One region of the Chitinimonas violaceus genome, then DNA from elsewhere that is predicted to be linked to it. Evidence: predicted binding sites of a transcription regulator. Region 1 holds the regulator's gene; the other holds the start of a gene.
What was found. Region 1 encodes HrcA, which represses chaperone genes, less so after heat shock. Its sites were predicted from a motif close to ATTAGCACTCGNNNNNNNCGAGTGCTAAT; they were not measured.
Positions count from the first base shown of each region.

Region 2: groES (co-chaperone GroES) is a predicted target of HrcA. The motif match lies at 1,224-1,252, and genes of this name have one in related genera.

Region 1 is NZ_JBQXDJ010000008.1:90,456-99,072, reverse strand. It holds gene recN (DNA repair protein RecN) at 1-326, opposite strand, end outside; gene ACUHMQ_RS04840 (NAD kinase) at 381-1,259, opposite strand; gene ACUHMQ_RS04835 (helix-hairpin-helix domain-containing protein) at 1,368-1,646, opposite strand; gene ACUHMQ_RS04830 (ABC transporter substrate-binding protein) at 1,816-2,559, opposite strand; gene hrcA (heat-inducible transcriptional repressor HrcA) at 2,874-3,896, shown strand; gene mltB (lytic murein transglycosylase B) at 3,954-5,093, shown strand; gene ACUHMQ_RS04815 (DUF1161 domain-containing protein) at 5,370-5,795, shown strand; gene imuA (translesion DNA synthesis-associated protein ImuA) at 6,015-6,710, shown strand; gene ACUHMQ_RS04805 (Y-family DNA polymerase) at 6,670-8,100, shown strand; gene ACUHMQ_RS04800 (error-prone DNA polymerase) at 8,125-8,617, shown strand, end outside.
Region 2 is NZ_JBQXDJ010000067.1:11-8,627, forward strand. It holds gene ACUHMQ_RS17320 (hypothetical protein) at 711-1,001, shown strand; gene groES (co-chaperone GroES) at 1,319-1,609, shown strand; gene groL (chaperonin GroEL) at 1,658-3,301, shown strand; gene ACUHMQ_RS17335 (pilus assembly protein) at 3,562-6,576, shown strand; gene ACUHMQ_RS17340 (pilus assembly FimT family protein) at 6,585-7,115, shown strand; gene pilV (type IV pilus modification protein PilV) at 7,135-7,659, shown strand; gene ACUHMQ_RS17350 (PilW family protein) at 7,656-8,441, shown strand; gene ACUHMQ_RS17355 (pilus assembly PilX family protein) at 8,452-8,617, shown strand, end outside.

The sequences.
Region 1 (8,617 bases):
TTGATAAAGGCGCGCGATCGGCCGCTGGCATCAATGGAACGGCGCAATAGCAATGCATCGTCATCGCCTTCGAAATCATATTCGTGCAGCAGGGTTTGCAATTCGGCCTGCCCCTGGATATCGAACTCGGCCGTCAAGTCCGCTTTGTCCGCGCCATGCCTTACCACGCCGGCATCGGCACGCTCGCCCAGCAATAAGGAGAGTGCGTCGATCAGGATGGATTTCCCGGCACCAGTCTCACCCGTAAGCACGCTGAAACCCCGGCCAAAAGCCAGCTCCAGTTCATCGACGATCACAAAGTTGCGCAAACGCAGAGTAAGCAGCATAGCAAGGCTATCCAAAAACAGGCTGCCCGCATAAGCGGGCAGAATTGAACGAAATCAGAACAGGCGTTCGCCCCAATGCAGCTTGTGGCGCAGCATGTCGTAGTAGTTGTATCCCACCGGGTGCAGGATACGCAGCGAATTGCGGTAGCGCTTGATGCTGACGCGATCCATCTCCTGCAAATCAAAATGGGAATGACCATCGAAGTGCACCTTGGCATCGACGCCACGGGTCAGCATGAATTCCACTGTGGCCGCATCGTTGACGGCAATCGGCCGGGCCGTCATGGTCTGTGGGCAGATAGGCACAAGAGCGATCGCCGGCACAGTCGGATGCAGAATCGGGCCGCCCGAAGCCAGCGCATAGGCGGTCGACCCAGTTGGCGTGCTGACAATCAGCCCGTCCGAGCGCTGGCTATAGACGAACTGGTCATCGATGAAAATTTCGAATTCGATCATCGACCCCAGCGAACCGCGACTGAACACCACATCGTTCACCGCGAGTGCCGCATGGATTTCACGATCGCCACGTATTACCTTGGCGGCGAGCAACATACGCTCTTCCGGCACAAAGTCGCCATCAAGAATGCGCGGAATCACGGCTTCAATGTCATCGACGCCAATATCCGTCATGAAACCCAGCCGTCCCTGGTTGATGCCTACCAAGGGAATCCGATAAGGAGCCACCAGCCGTGCAATCGACAACATTGTGCCATCGCCACCCAGCACGATCACCAAATCGGCCACCTTGCCGATTTGATCAGGCGGTACCACCAGGGTATCAGGAATGGGATGTTCACCGGCGGTGTCGGCATCCAGCACGATGCTGTTGCATTCGTATTGGCGCAACAAGGCGGCCAGACGACGCAGCGGCGCGCCGATATTAGGGCTGTTGCGCCGGACAACCAGCGCGATCTTCTTGAACAACATACTCATGAGCAAGATTTAACCACAGGGTCGCCTATGGCAGATAGCACACAGTAGAAAGAAGCCATGTGCAGCCAGCAGACTCCTCTTGCAGGATAAAGTCAAGAAGCAAACCTTTCACTCCCTTTTTTTGCTGGCAAGGGCAAAACGTCGTTTCCGTTCCGCCGTGAAGGCCCACCATTTTCTGGCCTCCCCCGTGTCGACATAATGAACAGCGGCCATAAAGGTGTCGGCCACGCAGGGATCATGCTGCTGCCCTGTGATCTTGCAGAGTTCTTCGTAGAGCTGGAAAGGGTCGCGTCCTTTCAAGTCGGCCGGTTCCCTTATGCCGAGAAGATGCAAATCGGCCGCCATCGCAGGGCCGATATTGGGAATGCTTTGTAAAAGCTTGCTCACGGTCTCACATCACATTCTAAAGAATCCGTCTAAAGTCTCGCGAGCTAGGGCAAGACAAGGCAAAAACACCCGAGGAAGCGGAGTTTACTTATGGTAAATGAGCATTCCGATGGTGTTTTCAACGCCGTATTGCTGACGCGTAGCAGACTTTAGACAGGTTCTTAGCAAATCAATAGACATTGAAGACAAAGTACTTACGCTGAATTTCCTTGTAAGTGCCATTGACCAGAATAGATGCCAGCGCCTTGTCTAGTCGGCTCTTCAGGTCTTTATCGCCTTTACGCACAGCAATACCCTGCCCTTCGCCAAAGAATTTCGGGTCTACCACGGCGGAACCCACCAGCTCATAACCCCGGCCGCGCGGTGTCTGCAGAAAGCCGTAGTACCCCGCTACCGAGTCATCCATCGCCAAGTCCACTTCGCCATTCACAAGCGCTTCGTACATTTCCTCAGTGCTCTTATAACGCACGATAGGCGATGTGGCCGCATATTTGGCTGAAACATAGCGGTCATAAGTCGTATCGATCTGCACACCGATCTTCATGCCTGCCAAACGCTTGGGGTTGACGTAAACATAAGGAATACGATGCGCTTTGGCGAAAAAGAAGGCCGGCGTCTGGGTATATCGCTCAGTGAAATCCACCTGCTTGGTACGCTCATTGGTGATCGACATCGACGCAACGATGGCGTCCGCCTTCTTGTCATTGAGCGCAGGAATCAGGTCATCCCACTCAAACCGCACCAGTTTGCACTTGGCTTTCATCTCCGCACATAGCGCTTCGGCAATATCGACGTTGAACCCTTTCAAATTGCCCTTGGCATCTAACTCCTCAAAGGGTGGGAACTTACCTTCCATGGCAATACGGACCTCATCCACCGCCTTTGCTTGACCAAGCGCTAGTATAAAAAGCAAACAAGACAACAGATACCTGGATTTCATAGGGTTAAAGCTCCTTGCCGGGGATAGAAACGCTCCAACACACCTCGCATACTAGGAAGCGGCTTGGAAGCAACTTGGATCTTCAGAATTACTGTTTCACAACGGTGATGAGGCCCATAAGCACCGACGTGAACCTGCATTCGGGTAAGCCTACGCGACCCAGGTAAAAGCGAATATGTTTTCCGGCTTATGACGGGGGTGCTGCAGTATCAAGTGTTGTGGACCGCCAACATCCATATCTGCTAATCCACGCTTGCCGCAAAACACCGACACGCTACAATCGACCTATGCTGAGCGAACGCGCGCAAATCCTGCTTAAGATCCTGGTTGAACGCTATATAGCCGAAGGGCAACCGGTTGGATCGCGCACGCTGTCACGCTATGCCAATCTTGACCTGTCCCCCGCATCGATCCGCAACATCATGTCCGACCTTGAGGAATTGGGCCTGATTACCAGCCCGCATACCTCGGCCGGCCGTATTCCAACCTCGCTGGGTTATCGCTTGTTCGTCGATACAATGCTGACCATCCAACCCCTGCAACAAGGTCAGATACGGGAATTGGAAGGCCACCTGCAGCCCGATAACCCCACGCGTGCCGTGACGGCGGCGTCACATCTGCTGAGCCAGCTGACTGAGTTCGCCGGCGTGGTGCTGACACCCAAACGGCGTGGTATTTTGCTGACCCAGGTGGAGTTTCTGCGTCTGTCTGACAAGCGCGTGCTGTTGATCCTGGTGACAGCCGACGGTGACGTGCAGAACCGTATCCTGCTGACTGAACGGGACTACACCACCAGCGAATTGGCGGAAGCCAGCAATCTGCTTACCCAGCATTGCGTAGGCCGCACGCTGGAAGGCGTGCGTGATGCCGTCTACCAGGAGCTGCGGCATCTGCAAGGCGATATCAGCCAGCTGATGACTGCTGCGGTCGAAGCAGGCAACCAAGTCATGGCCGATGAAGCCAACCCTTATGTGCTCAGCGGTGAAAGCAACCTATTGCGGGTGGACGATCTATCCAGCAACGTTGAACGCTTACGTCAGTTATTCCGGGTGTTTGAAGAAAAAACCGCATTGCTGCAGCTGCTTGATCATAGCCAGCACGCTGCCGGGGTACAGATATTCATCGGCGGCGAAGCCGGTATTTCCCCCTTGGACGAATGTTCTGTGGTGACCTCGCCTTACAAGGTGAATGGCCAGATCGTGGGTACGCTCGGCGTGATCGGGCCTACACGTATGGCTTACGAACGCGTTATCCCGATTGTGGATGTCACGGCGAAGTTGCTTTCCTCGGCGTTATCCCACCACAGCTGATCTTTGTAAATTTGTATGGGCATAGCCGTGCATTGCATTTGAACCAGGATTCCTACTTTGCCCCTATCGCTACAAGCTTTGAACCGGTGTTTAGGCCATCTACTGGTGGGTCTGCTTAGCCTTTCCTGCTTCGCGGGCGACCCTGTGGCCTTACCGTCTGCTGCGCCGCTGGAAGAAGCCCCATCCGGCCAGGCTATGGACGATACACAGGACTTCGCTTCCCGGCCGGACGTTCAGGCATTCATCACAGATATGGCGCGCCAATATGGTTTTAATTCACAGGCGTTGACCGGGCTGTTTGCTCAGGTTCAGTTCAAACCCAATATTCTCAATATCTTCGACCGCCCTTCCACCAGCCGGCCCTACTACCAGTTCCGTCCCGATTTCATCAACAGCACCCGTATCCGCCTGGGCGTCGAGTTTTGGCGAAACAATGCAGCCTTACTCAAATCGGTATCGGAAAAATACGGCGTTGAACCTGAATACCTTGTCAGCATTCTGGGGGTGGAAACATTGTGGGGGCGCAATACCGGCAGCTTTCGGGTCATGGATGCCCTGGCGACCACAGCATTCGGTTATCCACGCCGGGCGGACTTCTTCCGTACCGAGCTACGCGAATTCCTGTTGCTTGCACGGGAAGAAGGGACTGACCCATTTGCGTTCCGCGGCAGTTATGCCGGTGCGATGGGCATGCCGCAGTTCATGCCCTCCAGCTTCCACAAGTTTGCCCAGGACTGGGATGGCGATGGCCACCGTGATATCCATGGCAATGTAGGCGATATCCTCGCGAGCGTGGCTAACTATTTCAAGGCGCATGGATGGGTACAGGGCCAGGCGCTTACAGTGCCGGCGCAGGTGGAGGGCGACGCTTACGGACCTTTGGTCGAAGATAAATTCAACCTGCATTACAAAGTAAGCGAATTGGCCGCCTATGGCGTTCAGCCCATGGGAACACTCGGCGGTGACCCACTGGCGGTGCTTGTCCCGCTGGAAAGCGCGCCTGGCAGCATGCGTTACTGGCTGGGCCTGGGTAACTTTTATGTCATTACCCGCTACAACCGCAGCACCTTGTATGCGATGGCCACCCATGAGCTCGCCCAAGCCATTAAAGCCGCATGGCTGGACCCTAGTCTAGTGCCGCCGCTGCCAAAGCCCATTACCAGAAAACACGTAAAGTCGACGAGCAAAGCAAAGTAACAAGCAGCCCGCAAACCGCATAAGAAACGCTAGGTTTTATTTTCGTGTCAGAATATACAACCATGCCGCAATAAAACACGATACACCGTAGAAGAAGAACTTTTAAGACGTTAGGAAATCAATACTATCTATCAGCGCTTGTCCAAATGTCGTTTGTTTAAACAGGCAGAAAGTCATTCTGCCCCACATTCTACTTGCAGCGTTCTCAAAGACATGAAGAAGTAAAATTACTTCTACTCTGCACTAACCCTTAATAAGTTTTCTAATAGGTCCTTCATGAAATACGCTTATCTAATCGCTGCTTTGGTCAGCAGCCAAGTTCTCGCGATGAAATCCTGCGAAGAATTGAAAACGGAAATCGCTGAAAATATCGATAAAAATGGGGTGAAGCAATATACCCTCGATATTGTCTCTACCGATGAATTACAAGATAAAACAGTAGTTGGCAGTTGCGAAGGCGGCACAAAGAAAATCGTTTATTTAAATCCACGCAAATCCTCAAACGAGTCATCCGCCGAATGTTATTGGATGGAAAACACGACAGGCAATTATAACTGGGTCAAAGCCAGTTCTCTTTTTGGCCCAGGTCTCACAAAAGATAAATGCTTTTCACTCGATAGTTGCGATGGTGGAGAAGGTCTGAGCGGTGGTGGATGTTATAAGTGGGCATACTCCGCTGAAGGTAAGAGACTGCCTTGGTGATAAGCCTTGCAACTGGCGTCGGTTGAGACGCTATTGATATCGCCATCGACACAGGTCTGAATAAGGTGGCAGTCACAAGCACGATATCGCTCCATTTGGTCCTATCGTAAGCACCTGTTCAAGTCCTATCCAATCCCCCGGGTTTACATGACAGATGGAATTGCAAGGTGAACGATCGTTCTCCATAATAAAGGGAACAATCGTTCACCGGAGCAGGTCATGAAAGCCGCCCTTGCCGAAGTACTGAAGCACCCCGCAGTGTGGCGGGGCGATAGTCTGTTTCATGCCGATGTGGCAGCAATTGACTGCCTTCACCCTTCACTTTCTGCCATTCTCCCCGGTGGTGGGTGGCCTAAATCCGCCGTCACAGAACTCTTGACCAACCGGCCTGGCAGTGGCGAGTTATGCCTGCTTTTGCCTGCTTTGGCCCGTTTGACGCAGTCGGGGCAACGTGTGGTACTGATTGCCCCACCGCATATACCCTATCCGCCCGCTTGGCAGCATGCTGGGGTCAATCTGCATTACCTGACGTGGGTATCCACCCAGACTGAGGCCGAAGCTTTATGGGCAAGCGAGCAAGCCCTACGCGAGCCGGCCTGTGGCGCAGTAGTAAGCTGGGTAAAGCAACCATTAGGTGACCGCCCGGCCAGGCGTTTGCAACTGGCGGCGGAAAAAGGTGGGGGTTGCGGTTTTGTATTACGCGAAGCCAACGCAGTTATCCAGCCCTCCCCGCTGGCATTACGGCTCAGCGTCGAACCCGTGGCTAGCGGCATTACTGTTGGCGTGCTCAAACGGCGCGGTGCGCCCTACCCTCATTCGGTGTTTCTGCCCCACCCTGCACCAACCCGCAGCCCTGTCTACAGGCAGTCTGATCATGTTATGGCTAGCGCTGCATCTGCCCAATCTGCCATTTGATGCCTTGGGCCTTGACCCTGCAGCGACGGATGCGTGGGTAGTTGTCGAACGCCAGAAACGGCAGGAACAGGTGATAGCGACCAGCGCAACAGCACTGGCCTTTGGTGTGCGCATAGGCATGCGCCGGTCTGCAGCGCAAGCATTGGCAGCAAACCTGCATGTCGCCAAGCGCCAACCGGAGCAGGAGCTCGCCATGCTGGCCAGTCTTGCTAGCTGGGCAATGCAGTTCACCCCCACCGTCTGCATCGACCCACCATCAGGCCTGCTATTGGAAATCCAGGGCTGTCTTGGCTATTTCAAGGGTTTACCCCGATTGCTTGGCCTAGTCTCAAATGACTTGCAAGCATTGGCGCTAGAAGCGCATTACGGCCTTGCTCCTACACCGCTGGCAGCAAGTTGGTTTGCCCAACTTGGCATCATGCCTGTCTATGCATCCAACGCAGGCTGGCAGGAAGCGCTGGCACAACTTCCTCTGGCATACCTACCCATACCTGAACGTACACGCCAACAGTTGCTTGATCTTGGTCTTCGTGAGTTCGGTGAATTGAAAAAACTGCCTAGCAGTGGGTTGGCATTACGTTTTGGTGTTGATTTACTTGATTTGCTCGGTAAGGCCACAGGCAACCAACCCGACCCGCGCCAGCCTTTTGTTCCACCCAACCACTTTGAAAGGCATCTGGTACTGAACTGGCATATCGATCATGTCGAAGCGCTAGGCTTTGTTATCCGACGTCTATTGGTGGAGCTGGCTGCATTCCTGATAGGTCGAGGGCTTGGTGTGCAGCAGGTGATGTTTCATCTGCTGCATGAAGGTGGAGCCTATACCAAATTGCCCCTGGGCTTTGGCAAACTAACCCGCTCGGCTGAAAACATGTTCGCTATTGCGCGGGAGCGGTTGACCCGTTGTCACCTCCCTGCATCGGTACACGGTCTGGTGTTGCTGGCAGACAAGCTGCACCGCCTTGACTCGGAAGCCATTGATCTGTTTGGCGACAGTCAGACGCATGCCGATTTTGATTTGCTGCAAGCCCGCCTTTGCGCCCGTTTGGGTGAAGCCGCGATACATCAGCTGGCCTGCGTTGCCGACCATCGCCCTGAACGAGCCTGGGGCACAAAAGCCGACACCACGACTGCGCCTGCAACATTGCCCGATATACGCCCGGGTTGGCTATTGGCCCAACCTATCGCACTGCAAACCCGTAACGGACAACCTTGGTATGGGGAACCCTTGACACAGCTGGGACACGCCGAACGCATCGAAACCGGTTGGTGGGAAGGTGAAAGCGTAGCGCGTGACTACTTTCAGGCTCAAGGACCATCGGGTCGGCGTTATTGGATCTACCAGCAGCGCCTTGATGGCGCCTGGTTTTTGCACGGCTTGTTTGGCTAAACCCCGTGTAGCGGTATATCAGCCATGCTTCCCGAATACGCCGAACTGCATTGTTTGTCCAACTTCAGCTTCCAGCGTGGCGCATCCAGTGCAGAGGAGCTGGTTTCGCGTGCCAAACAACTGGGTTACCAAGCCCTGGCCATTACCGATGAATGCTCGTTAGCCGGCATTGTTCGGGCGCGCGATGCGGCAAAAAAACACCAACTGCCGTTGATTATCGGCAGCGAGTTTTGCTTGGACGATGATTTACGCCTTGTCCTGCTGGCACCCGATCGGGATGCCTACGGTGACCTGTCTCAGCTTATCTCACAAGCACGGCGTAGTGCCGAAAAGGGCGCTTACCACCTGAGTCGCACCGATATTGCCCTACTCGCCACCCGGCTGTTGGCGCTATGGTTACCGCCTGATGCCCCCCTATTGAGCGATGCCCTATGGTTTACCACCCACTTTCCTGGCAGAGCCTGGGTGGCCGTGGAGCTTTTCCAGCAAGTTGGTGATAAGGAACGATTGCAAACCC
Region 2 (8,617 bases), on a different contig from region 1:
CGCCAGCGGCGCGATTCTCGGCTAGGCAATTTGGCACCGGCGGTGTTTGCAGAGAAATTCAGCAGGCAATTGGTCTGCATTTGAAGTGGGTGTGTCTACGGTTGTCAGGACAGGTCACCTTGGATTTGGGAAGACTTTAGACTGGTTTTAAGAGTCCGTTCACAGTCTCACGAGTTAAAGTGAGGCTTCGGTGTTTGTGTTCTCTGAGGTATGATCTTTCGTAACACTTGCCGTATGTCGGTGATCTGGCAATGGAAGTGAGTTCAAACAGCTCGTCCTACTTTCTCGTCGTCGTCTTGCTGTAGCCACAAGCTGTGGATTATCTTGGTTGAACTTGACTTGGTACTCGGTATCTGATGTATAGGTGACGTCACGCTACGTGAGTAGCTTTTATGTGGCAGTTATTAATGTAAATAGAGTTAAACGTAACACGAGCGTGTGCTCAAGTTTGATCAGGAAAATAACTATTTGAAATACGGAATAAATGAGTATTTAATAAGAAGTAGTGCCATCCTGGCCACTGTATAAGTTTGGTAGGTTTGCCGCTGTGTCTTTGATGGACTGTGTTGGTCCATAAAGTGGGTAAAGTGTTCGATACCCATGAGAGAGTAGAGCGCTAAAGCCTGAAAAAGTAGTTGTACCTAGAGCTATTTCAGTGTTGGTGCAACTTAAAAGTTTTTGTTTTTACGGCTGTTTCGTCCAAAGAGAGTATGAAGACACGTCCCAATCGTTCTCAAGACGCTGCCCAGTCGCGTGCTGCGCTTGAAGCTCTATTCAGTAATTCCAGTAGCAATGCTCCCAGCCTTGCCAATCCGCCATCGCTGGAAGGTGAGGTCTTGGTCGCGAAAAAGGCTGCCGATGCGCATGCAGTTTCTTCCCGAATCGATTTGTTGCGCCGCAAGCGGGAAGCGATGCAGGCAATTCAGGAGGCTGCGAGTAACTCAGGTTTTTCGTTGGAAGAGCTGCGTGAAGTTGCTGATCAAGTCGACAATCAACATTAGGGTTCCTATTTAATCTTGTCATTTTTGTATGTATGCACGCTTGCATACAGTTGGTACTTGCTTCTTACCTCTCCTACCACTGCTTTTTGTTGTGGTATCAAATCCCAAAACGTTACTGAACCTTGGCCGAAGATCTGTTAGCGAGAATGAGGGTTCTCGTTCCTCCTGATTGGAAGGTTTGTGATAGTCGCGCTCTTGAAATAGGGCGGGGTCGCCCATATCATTAGCACTCGTTAGCAGCGAGTGCTAACAGCGATTATCGAAGTGATGATTTTTGCCTGTTACGGCATTCCAAAAAATCCCATCAGGAGCAAAGCATGAAGATTCGTCCCCTGCACGATCGCGTTGTCATCAAGCGCGTCGAAGCCGAAGAGAAAACTGCCTCAGGCATCGTCTTGCCAGGTAATGCGGCGGAAAAGCCCGACATGGGTGAAGTCGTGTCTGTCGGCACCGGCAAGATCCTGGAAAATGGTTCTGTACGTGCTTTGCAAGTCAAAGCTGGTGACAAGGTTATCTTCGGCAAGTACAGCGGCCAAACCGTTAAGGTTGATGGTAATGAACTGCTGGTGATGCGCGAAGAAGACATCATGGGCGTTGTTGAAGGCTAATTAGCCCCCACCCTATCGCATCCCCAAACTTATCCGGAGATTAAGAACATGGCTGCAAAAGAAGTGAAATTTGGCGACAGCGCTCGCGCAAAAATGGTTGTCGGTGTCAATATTCTGGCTGATGCCGTAAAAGTAACTTTGGGTCCTAAGGGTCGCAACGTGGTTCTGGAGCGTTCCTTTGGTGCGCCCACCATTACCAAGGACGGCGTTTCTGTAGCCAAGGAAATCGAGCTGAAGGATAAGTTCGAGAATATGGGCGCCCAGATGGTCAAGGAAGTGGCTTCCAAGACTTCGGATATCGCTGGTGATGGTACAACTACTGCTACTGTACTGGCTCAGGCTATTGTGCACGAAGGCATGAAGTTTGTTGCCGCTGGCATGAATCCGATGGATTTGAAACGCGGTATTGATAAGGCAGTTACGTCTTTGGTCGCCGAATTGAAGACAATCTCCAAGCCTTGTACTACTTCCAAGGAAATCGCCCAGGTTGGTTCGATCTCGGCTAACTCTGATACCAGCATCGGCGACATCATTGCCACTGCAATGGATAAAGTAGGCAAGGAAGGCGTGATTACTGTCGAAGATGGTTCCAGCCTGGAAAACTCACTCGACACCGTCGAAGGTATGCAGTTTGACCGTGGTTACCTGAGCCCATACTTCATCAACAATCCAGAAAAGCAAATTGCTTCCTTGGATAACCCGTTTGTTCTCCTATTCGACAAGAAAATCAGCAATATTCGTGACTTGTTGCCTGTATTGGAGCAAGTCGCCAAGGCAGGCCGTCCACTGCTGATTATTGCGGAAGATGTTGAAGGCGAAGCCCTTGCAACGCTGGTGGTCAATAATATCCGCGGTATTCTGAAGACGGTTGCTGTTAAGGCTCCTGGTTTTGGCGACCGTCGCAAGGCCATGCTTGAAGATATCGCTATCTTGACTGGCGGTACTGTGATTGCCGAGGAAGTTGGTCTGACCCTGGAAAAAGCGACCTTGGCAGATTTGGGTCAAGCCAAGCGTGTTGAAATCGGCAAGGAAAACACCACCATTATTGATGGTGCTGGCCAGGCTGATGCAATCCAGGCTCGTGTGGGCATGCTCAATAAGCAAGTTGAAGAGTCGACCAGCGACTACGACCGTGAAAAGCTGCAAGAGCGCAAGGCTAAGTTGGCCGGCGGTGTCGCAGTGATCAAGGTTGGTGCAGCTACCGAAGTTGAAATGAAGGAAAAGAAGGCCCGTGTAGAAGATGCATTGCATGCTACCCGTGCGGCTGTTGAAGAAGGCATTGTGGCTGGTGGTGGTGTTGCCCTGTTACGTGCACGTGCATCTATCACTGACCTGAAAGGCGCAAATGCTGATCAGGACGCGGGTATCAAGATCGTCTTGCGTGCTATCGAAGCGCCTTTGCGCCAGATTGTTCAGAACGCGGGTGATGAGCCAAGCGTTGTGGTTGCCAAGGTATTGGAAGGTAAGGGTAACTTTGGCTATAACGCTGGTACCAGCGAGTATGGCGATATGGTCGAAATGGGTGTGCTGGACCCAACCAAGGTTACCCGTTCGGCACTGCAACACGCTGCTTCAGTTGCATCCTTGATGTTGACGACCGATTGTATGGTCGCTGAATTGCCGAAGGAAGATAGTCCTGCAATGGGCGGTGGTATGGGTGGTATGGGCGGCATGGGTGGCATGGATATGTAATCCAGCCAGCTTTTGCTGCGTAAACAGAAAGCCCCGCTTAAGCGGGGCTTTCTGTTATGGCGAATAAATAATGCCGTTGGTATATCTTATTGCTACGCTTGTCAGGCAGAATGGGCACTTTAGCATTCCCTTGATATGGTTCACACATAGTAATTGCGCGGTGTAGGAGGCTGTATGTCTTTGATGCCGGCAGCATGCGATCAATCATTCATTGGCCCTGAAGCAATGATGGCTTGGCCAGCCCCTGTTAGGAGATGAAGATGCAAGTGCAGTTTTGTAAGAAGGATATCGTTAAATGGGTAAGTGCTGCTCTTGCTGCGAGCCCAATGTTCGTTAGTGCGGCAGAACCGTATCCTTCGTTGCCACCATCTTTATCGACGGGAGTTAAGCCCAACATTCTATTATACTTGGATGATTCGGGAAGTATGGGCTGGCCGGTTAATGAACGCGCTGCAGAAAGTCCAACAAACCCAATAAGAATGCCTTTGGCAAAAAAAGTGATAACAAATTTATTGAGTAAAAAGGAGAATCGCGAACTAAATTGGGGTTTACATACATTTGATTACTATCGGGGGAATCACTTAAGAACGCCAATTAAGGATCGTACAGATAAAGCAGCTTTTGATGAGTTGGTTAATCAGGTGAATGCTGTAAGGCCTGATGCTGGTACGCCGCTAGCCTCAACGGCATATCAGACCACCCTGTATTGGAGAGGTATGGGGAGCTATGTAGGCCAATCGCCTATTAAATATCGGTGTCAGAAAAACTTCCAAATTATCATTACGGATGGCGATCCAAGTGGTGATACAAATCTTAGTGCAGCGATGGCTGACCCTGCGTTAAGAAGTTATGGAATTGCTGTTCCGTCCGATGGGGTTGGAAAAGTGCAGAATAATTTGAAACGAATATCACAGTTTATGTTCGAGCAAGATATGCGTCCATCAGGGACGGATATGGATGGTGTTGATTTCAATGATGCGCAATTTCCAAAACAGAATGTAAGTACATATACGGTAGGTTTTGCTCTTGATACCCAAATGCTTAAAGATGTAGCTGCTGCATCTGGTGGTAAATATTACACGGCAAATAATGAAAAAGAACTAACAGACTCGTTGACTAATGCACTTGCTAGCATTCTGTCACAACGATCGAATGCAGGAGGTATTGCTGTTGCTTCTAGCGTCAAGTCAGCAAACAATTTTGCATATCAACCGCTCTTTAATCCAGATGGTTGGTATGGTGAATTGAGTCGATATAAAATTACCGATGGAAAGATTGATACTAGCAGCAAACTAGATGCTGGTTTGGTATTAACTAATCGAGGCCCTGATAGCAGGGTAATTTTGTCTGCCAAGCTAGATAAAGCTACAGTGCCATTTGCTTTTAATGATGCAGCCGGGTTGGCTGCCATGTCAGATAAGCAAAAAGAGCTATTGGGTGGTAATACTGCAGAGCAGCAGAAGATTATTCGGTATATAAGAGGTGCTAAAGATAAAGACTTGCGTGAACGTAAGAGCTTGCTTGGTGATTTTATTGATACGCAACCTGCATTTATTGGAGCGCCAAGCTCTTTCTCTACCGAATCTACATTTAATTCATTCAAATCTGCTCAGAAAAGCCGAAATATGGTCTTTATTGGTGCAAATGACGGAATGATGCACGGATTTAATGCAGAAACGATGAGTGAAATTGGCGCCTATATTCCATCAATGGTTTATCGTAATCTTAAGGTGCTCTCTAACCCAAAATATGGGATTGCGGGCGGATTGGATGCACCTCATGTCTATCATGTGAGTGGCGCGGTGGCGACTGCTGACGTCAAGGCAAGTTCTGGTTGGAAGACTTATTTAGTTAGTGGTTTGGGACAGGGAGGACAGGGTTATTTTGCTTTGGATGTGACTAGCGAGAAGAACTTTGATAATAGTTCACCAAAGGAAGCCGTTAAATGGGAGTTGAATGACCAGAATGAACCACAAATAGGCTATACCTTTGCAAAGCCAGTTATTTGGGGAGTACGTGATGGTGGTAAAATTAGGCCCGCTGTTGTTCTAACCAATGGCTATGAGAATGACTTTGATGATGGCCAAAGTGGTGGTAATAAAGTGGCAAAAATTGGTGTGTTATACATTGTTGATATAGAGACAGGTACTCTAATTAAAAAGATTGAAGTTAAAGATAGTAAAGGTTTATCTGCGCCTCATGGGGTTGATGATCTTGCCGATGGTGTACTTGATTATGTATATGCGGGTGATCAAGAAGGTAACATGTGGCGCTTTGATCTAACAGATAGTGACCCCAAGAACTTTACTGTAGCAGAAAAACCAATATTTAAAGCTCCTGGTAATCAACCTATTATTCAGAAGCCGGTTGTTATGGAGGTTCATGGAGAAAAATCTGCAGGTGGTGAAACGTACCGTGGCAATCTTGTCATGTTTGGTACAGGTAAATTGCTGACAACAGAAGATCGAAATTCAACCTCAGGGCAAGCACTTTATGGCATTCTTGATGTAATGGATAAGACACCTAAGACAGTACAAATGTCAGATCTCGTAGAACAAAAGGTTCTGCCTACAACTGCTACGGAAAAGAAGGGGAATTTCCGTGTGGTAACGGATAATAAAGTTGAGTTAAAAGTTGAGCAGAAAAACGATGGTTCTACAAAAAAAGGATGGTATCTGAATCTGCCAACGTCAACTGAACGGCAAACCGCTACACCTCAAATTCTTGGGGATAAGGTGATATTTGGTACAGGTGTAATGACGAGTACAAAAGTTTGTACCCCTGGCGGTGCGGGGTGGATGATGGTACTCGACCCATTTACTGGTTCAACGCCTAGAAGCCCTAAAAACAACAAGAAGTATTCTTTTATCGATATAAATGGCGACAAAAAGGTAAATGGGGGTGACAAGGTCAAAGTTGGGACCATGGAGGAGTATGTTGCTGGTATGGAATTGCCGGGAATACCCTCAGAGATGACCCTTGTAAGTGAAACTGATCCATTTAATGGATGGATTAGAGATACTACAAAAGGCAAGGATGAACCTCAGTTAGGTGATAGTGTTGGTTTTCAAGGTGTAAACAGCTCGGGTGTTTCTTTGGTGAGTTCTAAAGCGCCATTATCGGAGAATAAAGCAATGCCTCCGGGAGCCAAAGATTGTAAGGGTAAGATTTATATACCAACAAAGGGAAAAGAAGGCGTGGTAGATGCAGAGCTGGAGTGCCCAAATCTCGGCGTTAGAGTTGAACGCACAACATGGCGGGAGTTGGTTCAATGATTAGGCATATGATGCCGAATATGCGGAAGCAGCTTGGTATGTCAATGATAGAATTAGTTATTGCAATGGCTATTATTGGGCTGCTCGCAGCCATTGCAGTGCCTAATATCATGGAGTTTGTAAAGACTTCGCGCGTTTCCAGTCAAACAGATGTGCTGGTGAATACTTTTGCAACGGCGCGACTGAAAGCGATTTCCGATCGGAAAGTCATATCAGTATGTGCGACAGCTGATCCAAACACAGACACTTGTTCTGCATCAACTGCAGATTGGTCTAAAGGTTGGCTAGTAATGGATGGCACAAGTGTTATATCTCGTTTTAAAGCAAATGAAAGTAGTGTCGAGATATCATTTGATAGTGATGGCTTTGCGAAAGTTGATTTTTCAAAGTCACTGGGTAGTGCAGCTAAAGCCGGAGGGGGGGTATTAGGTGCATTCAAATTTTGTGGCAAAGGCTTAAAGCATAAAGAACAGTATGTAACACTTGCCCCATCTGGCAGAGCAGCGAAGAGTGTGTCCCCCAATAAAAATTGTAGTTAAATCTAGAGGTATTGGAGCAATGATGAGACCTCCTGGGAATCAGAAGGGTATATCGCTTATCGAGATGATGATTTCTTTGGCTATTCTGGCTATTGGTCTATTGGCTCTTGCGGGTACACAGTCTCGTGCTTTGATGATGAATCAGAGTGCGTACTTTAGAAGTGTAGCTGCAGATTTGGCTGCGGATTTATCAGATAGGATTAGAGCGAATAGAACACCCTATTTGGTTAGTGATGATCTAAGTATCCCGCCAATTAAGCCGCCATTATTTGATGACGCAACATGCCCTCATACTGGTGGGAGTATTACTTGTACTCAACCTGCTGGTCGTATTAGTTATAGAGAGGCATCTGAGATAACAGAATGGAAAAACTTGCTAAAGAAGGCATTACCTGGTGGGGACTATAAGATTACTGCAAAAACTTTGGATGCGAGTGCTGAGAAATTAGGCTTGAAGGCTTACGAGGTAGAAATTAGCTGGCAAGATGATCGTTCTGGAGCTAGCAGCGATCCAATTGGGAAATATACAACGACGATAGAATGATGATGACTACTCGACCATTAGGTTTTACGCTACTCGAGCTGCTAGTATCGATGGCTATTGCTTCTGTTGCGATGCTGGGCGTATCAAAACTGTATATTAATGCCCAGCAAACCAGTCGCGTTCAAGTATCGCAGAGCCGCCTTACGGAAGATGGGCGATACGCTATTTCGATGTTAAAAAGGGTTGTGACGCAAGCTGGCTATCATAGCCCCACTGATCCTGCGTACGACCCTCGATTTACTGCGGCAGATGCAAAAAAGATGACCTTTGTCTTTAAGTCAGATGGTAGCAATATGATTGATTGCTCCGGTGCAGTCCATTCTGCAGCAAATATAGATGTCACGATGACTATTTCTGGAACTACACCTTCTGGAACTACACCTATGAAGCTGAATTGTGCATCGACGGGCGGTGTCTCGGGTGCTAACTGGTTGGATGGGCAGTCTAGTTCTGTAGTGGAAGACTTGCAATTTAGCTATGGAATCGATAATGGCCCACCTCCGGCTCCTACTAAAGTAGAAGATGTCTTTTTATGCAAGTTGCTGCCTGACGCGCGCGATTGTGTTGCAGATACATATGTATCTGCCCCTACTGTAGCTCAACAGAAAGATATTGTATCTGTGCGAGTATGTTTGTTGCTAAGAAGCTTTTTGGCACAAAATCAGGACTTGGATATTGCTGTTCCGGAGACTAAATGTGATGGCTCAGCGCTTACTAATCCAGATTATAAGAAATACTTTTATAGGAAATTCACTACAACCGTAGTGTTACGGAATTCTTAGGTTGATTAAAATGACACGAGCTTACGGCAAGCAAAGTGGTTTTGTGCTTATTGTTGCGCTGGGTTTTTTGGCGGTTATGACAGTTTTGGTTCTGACTACAATGGTAGGCACGATCCAAAGTGAAAAAATGTCAGGTAGTCATATGCAGCGTAATCGTGCTTTTCAGGCTGCAGAAA